Regions from separate parts of the Paenibacillus sp. J31R122 genome, predicted to be linked through region 2. Evidence: predicted binding sites of a transcription regulator. Region 2 holds the regulator's gene; the other holds the start of a gene.
The links. The regulator Rex, encoded in region 2, represses fermentation and respiration genes when NADH is low (regulators of the CRP and FNR family bind a similar motif). The targets are predictions, from matches to a motif close to TTGTGAAATATTTCACAA.
Positions count from the first base shown of each region.

Region 1: nadA (quinolinate synthase NadA) is a predicted target of Rex. The motif match lies at 1,825-1,842, and genes of this name have one in related genera.

Region 1 is NZ_JBWDNM010000023.1:15,269-18,699, reverse strand. It holds gene ftsH (ATP-dependent zinc metalloprotease FtsH) at 1-1,491, shown strand, start outside; gene nadA (quinolinate synthase NadA) at 1,907-2,845, shown strand; gene nadB (L-aspartate oxidase) at 2,902-3,431, shown strand, end outside.
Region 2 is NZ_JBWDNM010000007.1:243,934-247,364, forward strand. It holds gene dinG (ATP-dependent DNA helicase DinG) at 1-1,854, shown strand, start outside; gene AC0YN7_RS14075 (redox-sensing transcriptional repressor Rex) at 1,854-2,510, shown strand; gene AC0YN7_RS14080 (amidohydrolase) at 2,491-3,431, shown strand, end outside.

The sequences.
Region 1 (3,431 bases), on a different contig from region 2:
GAGAAACAAGAGCTCGTTGAGGTTGTCGACTTCTTGAAGGATCCGCGTAAGTTTAACCTTGTTGGCGCGCGCATACCGAAGGGGGTTCTGCTAGTTGGTCCTCCAGGTACAGGTAAGACATTGCTTGCACGTGCTGTAGCTGGTGAAGCGGGCGTACCTTTCTTCAGTATTTCCGGTTCGGATTTCGTGGAAATGTTCGTCGGTGTCGGTGCTTCGCGTGTGCGTGATTTGTTTGAAAATGCTAAGAAAAACGCACCTTGTATCATATTTATTGATGAGATTGATGCTGTAGGACGTCAGCGTGGCGCAGGTCTTGGCGGTGGTCATGACGAGCGTGAACAGACACTCAACCAATTGCTCGTTGAGATGGATGGTTTTGGCGCTAACGAGGGAATTATTATCATTGCTGCAACAAACCGTCCAGACATTCTGGATCCAGCACTTCTACGTCCAGGCCGCTTTGACCGTCAGATTACGGTTGACCGTCCAGATGTGAAGGGCCGTGAAGCGGTTCTGAAAGTTCATGCACGCAACAAACCATTTACAGGCGACGTTAAGCTGGATATCATTGCAAAGCGTACCACTGGATTTAGTGGAGCAGACCTTGAGAACCTGTTGAATGAAGCAGCTCTACTTGCTGCGCGTCGCAATAAGAAAGAAATCGCCATGCTTGAGATTGATGATGCGATTGACCGTATCATAGTCGGTACGGAGAAGAAAAGCCGTGTCGTGAGTGATCGTGAGAAACGTATTGTCGCTTATCATGAAGCGGGACATACAATTGCTGGTTTCTTCCTTGAACATGCAGATATGGTTCATAAAGTAACAATTATTCCGCGAGGTCGCGCTGGCGGTTACGTCATCATGCTTCCAAAAGAAGATCGTATGCTGGTTACAAAGCAAGAGCTTCTTGATAAGATAACAGGCTTGCTAGCCGGTCGTGTTGCGGAAGAGCTGTTTATCGGTGAAATCGGAACTGGCGCTTACAGTGACTTTAAACAAGCGACAGGTATTGTACGCAGTATGATTATGGAATACGGTATGAGCGACAGGCTTGGACCGATGCAGTTCGGCAGCAGCTCACAAAGCCAAGTATTCCTTGGCCGCGATATTGGTCATGAGCAGAACTATTCCGATTCAATTGCATACGAGATTGATCAAGAGATGCAGACCATTACGAACGCTTGCTACGATCGCGCTAAGAAGCTATTGACAGAGAAGAGCAAGGAAATGCATATCATTGCACAGACATTGCTTACTGTCGAAACACTTGAAATGGATCAAATCAAGCGTCTGATCGAAACCGGTTCACTTGATGGTGACGGCGGAGCTTCTTCAGATGGTGATGTATCCGTACCGACAACTGAGCCGATTATTGAGACAATGGGCGATGTGACTGTACGTATTCAAACCCATGACGAAGATGAAGTGAAGGGTGTTAGCTTAGAGAAGAAGCAAAATAACCCTGACGATTCAGATAATAACTCTTAGTTTACTCTTTCGGTATTAAAAAGTCGGCTTACTACTTTTCTTGAGTAGAAAGCCGACTTTTTTCTTTATTAATGTTCAGATTTAGCCTATAATACAGATGTAAACCTGTAGTAAAAAAAACAAATGCTAGCATATGGAATTGTAATTCCATTCAAATAAAATGATGGAGCAATTTCTAAAGGATTACTGAAACAGCCCGAATTAGAAATTGGCTCTATAAAAAGGCGCATTATGGATTGACAGCACCTTCTACCACGTGTAAATTAAGTCTTAATCCATTCATTTATTAATTATCACTTTTGTTTTGATTTATAAGCGAGCGACTTTCATAGTTTGTGCATCAATTCACAAAGTCTGCTGGCCCGATCATGGAATGGGCTAATCCCCCATCCCTCATAAGAGGAGAGGATCTACCATGGAAGCACTGGCACTGGAACGCAAAGCGGAACAAAACCGCGAACTGCGTGAACGGTTGTTACAGTTAAAGAAAGAACGAAATGCCATTATTTTAGCTCATTATTATCAACGAGATGAAATTCAAGAAGTCGCTGACTTTCGTGGAGACTCCTTTCTGCTAGCCCAGAAAGCGGCGGAAACAGATGCTGACGTTATTGTATTTTGCGGCGTTCATTTCATGGGAGAAAGCGCGAAAATTTTGGCTCCGAACAAGACTGTTATTATCCCGGATGAACGTGCCGGCTGCCCAATGGCAGACATGGTTAGTGTTGATGGTTTGCGCAAACTTAAGGCACAGCATCCGAATGCCAAAGTCGTTACCTATATTAACTCCTCTGCTGAAATTAAAGCAGAGACAGACATTTGCTGTACGTCTGCGAATGCGGTTAAGGTTGTGAATTCGGTTGAAGGTGACGAGGTTATCTGGGTACCGGATAAGAACCTTGGTCATTATGTGCAGCAGAACACAGATAAGAAAATGATAATCTGGGAAGGTTACTGCAATACGCATGATATGCTTACGGTTAAAGATGTAGAAGAAATGAAAGCGAAATATCCAGATGCCCAGTTTGTTGTGCATCCTGAATGTCGTCCTGAGGTAGTTGAGCTTGGAGACTTCGTTGGCAGTACAACCGCCATCATTAAATATTGCAAGGAATCTGATTGCCAACAATTTATTGTTGGAACCGAGGATGGCACTGGTTATCAGTTGCGTTTAGACAGCCCGGGCAAGACGTTCCATTTTGCATCTAAATATTTGGTTTGTCCGAACATGAAGGTGAACAATTTGAAGAAGCTCGTTAAATGTTTAGAGACGATGCAGCCACAAATTTATGTTCCGCCGGCAGTTGCCGATCAGGCCCGTTTATCCTTGGAGCGTATGCTGCTTGTTAAGTAGCATACGCTGTTCCTATGTTTGAAGGATTAGAACGTAAACATTTGGAGGAGCCCTCTATGATTCCTAGATATTTAGTTGATGTGCAATTAAACGGGCTACCCGTTATTGAAAAAGACGTCATTGTAATTGGGGCCGGCATAGCCGGTCTTTTTACCGCTATACGGGCAAGCGAAAATAATTCGGTACTTATGATTACGAAGAAATCACTGCTGGACAGCAATACAAGATATGCACAAGGCGGAATTGCCGCCGTCATCTCCGATGAGGATTCTCCGGAATATCATCGTCAAGATACATTAATTGCTGGAGCAGGTTTATGCTCGAATGAAGCTGTTGATGTGCTTGTCCATGAAGGACCGAAAGGTGTACGCAGACTTATTAAGATGGGTACGCTATTTGATATGGAGAATGATGGCGAGTATGCTCTGACGAAGGAAGGCGCTCATAGTCAGCGTCGTATTTTGCATGCCAATGGAGATGCAACAGGTTACGAGATCGTACGCGCGCTATCGGAAAATGCGGTGTCTAATCCCAAAATTGAAGTATGGGATGATTCTTTTGTTATCGACCTTATAACCCAAGACGG
Region 2 (3,431 bases):
CCATTTGAATTCAAGGCATCCATATTTAAAGGGCGCGGCAATTATTTATGCTTACGTAAATTTGAAGGAAAAGTGAATACGAAGGATCTTGTATCCCCGATTGAAGATACGGTAACTGCTGCGCAAATGGTCGTGTGGCTGGGCGAGACGGAAACGGGAGATCAGGAGGAGCTTAATTTTGGAAATAAGGGCGCGGAGTTTTGGTCGACTGTTGCAAGTGATACAGATTCGTGTCTTAACCGTGCATGTCCTTGGTTCAAACGATGCTTTTATCACCGCGCAAAAAATGAAGCTAATATAGCTGATGTATGTATAACTAATCATTCGATGTTGTTCACAGATATTCAAGCCGATCATAGGCTGCTGCCATCCTATACTCATCTCGTTATTGACGAGGCTCATCATGTCGAGGAGGTTGCAGGCAAGCACCTAGGCATGCAAATCAATTACTTCTCACTGACGCAAGCTGTTCTGCGATTGTATAAGGATAGCCGTTCTGGCCTTCTGCCGGCACTCCGGCAGAAGCTTCTTAACGAAGATGACCATCACAGCACAGCATGGATAGAAACTATCGATACTGTCATTCCCATTTTCCAAGAAGCTAAGGAGCATTGGGATAAGCTGTTTGAAATGTTCTATAGCTTTACTTCGACCACCTCTGACGGCGGTTCAGATAACGGTCAATCGGTTTGTCGCTTGAAAAATAGCGAGCTGCCTCCAAGCTGGGAGGATGCTGTTTCAGTCGAAGCTAACATACATACGGAGCTAAACCGTGTCGTTCGCACCGTTGAAAAAATGATAACAGATATTAAAGAGCGCGTAGATGATATGTCTATTCAAGCTGTTATCACTGATTTAAACGGCGCAACTCGTGATTTGACTCGGGTTAAAGATGAATTGCGCATCTTTATTAAATTAGAGCAGCCTGATTCTGTATTTTGGATCGAGGCAAGTCACGCGTATCGGTTTCGTTCTGTGCAGCTGTATGGCGTTCCAGTCGATGTAAGCACACAGCTGCAAAAGTATTTTTTTGACGTAAAGGAAAGCATTGTACTAACATCAGCTACATTATCTGTGCAGAAGTCTTTTCAATATGCGGCAGAGCAGCTAGGGCTGGTCGGATATGAGGAGCAGGGCAGGTTAAAAACGGTTCAGCTGTCATCACCATTTAATTACAGAGAGCAAGCGTTAGTTGTTATTCCGCGTAATTTTCCGGTGTTGAAGGGTTCTGGAGTAGATGCCGCTTATTTAGAGATGCTTGTGAAGTCATTGGCTGATTCCGCGAAAGAAACGAGAGGCAGAATGCTAGTGCTCTTTACTTCTTACCGGATGCTTAAACAAGTTTATGATCCGCTTAAGGAGCACTTAAATGAGTCGGGAATACAGGTGCTTGGACAAGGGATTGACAGTGGCAATCGCACTAAGCTGACGAGACGATTCCGCCAACAGCCAGAGTCTGTGCTGCTTGGAACGAGCAGCTTCTGGGAAGGTGTTGACATTCCAGGCGAGGCCTTGATTTGTTTGGCAATTGTTCGATTGCCATTTCAGCCTCCAAACCATCCGCTTGCTGAGGCAAAAGCTGAAATGCTATTACGTCAAAAGCAAAACCCGTTTATGAAGCTTTCGATTCCTCAAGCGGTCATTCGTTTCAAGCAAGGCTTCGGTCGGCTCGTTCGAACTGCGCAAGACAAAGGAATTGTTATCATATACGATACAAGGGTTATTGATACGTATTATGGAAAGCACTTCTTATATTCGCTGCCAAGTCCTAAAATTGAAACGATGCATGCCGATCAAATGGTACTGAGAATGAGAGAGTGGCTGTCTGAATCAAGGGTGGAGGAGGAGAAATGATGAAGCAGACTAAAATATCGGAAGCAGTTGTAAGAAGACTTCCCATTTACCTCCAAGTATTAAATGAGATGTTTGCGCGTGAGATTCAAACGGTCTCCTCGCAGGAGTTAGGTATCAAGCTTGATTTAAACCCTGCTCAAATTCGCAAGGACTTAGCTTATTTCGGAGAGTTTGGACGAAAGGGCATCGGTTATGACGTCGTTTATTTGATTGAGAAAATTCGTCAAATATTAAAGGTCGATCAGACAATCAAAGTTGCTTTGGTCGGTGCGGGCAACTTGGGGCACGCATTGTGTAATTACAATAAATACTCCAAGGATAATATGCAAATTACTGCGGTATTTGACGATCATCCAAGTAAAATTGGTTCTAAAATTAATAATTTGAATGTACTGCCCATGAGTGAGCTTGCGAAGACGGTTGCTGAGCAAAAAATACGTATCGGTATTATTTCAGTTCCTGCATTAGAAGCGCAAAATGTTGCCAATCAGTTCGTAGAAGCAGGTGTGGAGGGAATTCTCAATTTCGCTCCAGCTATTCTTCGTGTGCCCGATGAGATACGTATTCATAATGCCGACTTCACGAAGGAATTGTTAAGCTTAGCTTATTATTTAGTTAGAAAAGGAGATAAACAAGATGAGTCAGATTTGGATTGAAAACGGATTGTTTGTAACGATGGATGATGCTCAGCCAACTATTCAGGGACATATGGTTGTAACGGATGATCGTATTACATACATCGGGGCAGAACCGCCGCAGCAGCTGGCTAGCGATGTTCAAAAGGTTGATGGCCGTCGATTAGCGTTCATGCCTGGTTTAATCAATACACACGGCCATGCGGCTATGACCTTGCTCCGTGGATATTCGGATGACCAGAACCTTCAGGTATGGTTAGAACAAAAGATGTGGCCGATGGAAGCCAAATATGTTGATCAAGATACGCGTGCCGGCAGCGCTCTCGCTATTGTCGAAATGCTGCGCAGCGGAACAACAGCATTTGTTGATATGTATGATCGAATGGAACAGGTTGCGCAAATGGTTGAGCAATCGGGAATTCGTGGCTGCTTGACTCGTGGAGTAATTGGTTTATGTCCGGAAGATGTGCAAGCTGCGAAGCTTGCAGAAGCTATTTCATTCGCACGTGAGTGGAATGGCAAGGCGGACGGCCGCATAACGACGATGATTTCTCCGCACGCGCCATACACTTGTCCGCCGGATTATATTGAGAAATTTGTACAAGCAGCACATGATTATAATTTGCCGCTTCATACACATATGTCTGAGACGATTGCCGAAGTAGAGCAAAATGTACGCGAATACGGCTTGCGTCCGGTTGAGCATTTAGATCGTCATGGGTTTTTCACTCGTCCTGCCTTGGTGGCTCATGCGGTTCATTTAAATGATGCTGAGATTGAGCTGCTGGCAGCAAAAGGGGTTTCCGTCTCGCATAATCCAGTGAGCAATCTAAAGCTTGCTAGCGGAATTGCTCGTGTTCCAGATTTGCTTCGTGCAGGAATCACCGTATCGCTTGGTACTGACAGCGCAGCGAGCAATAACAACTTAGATTTGTTTGAGGA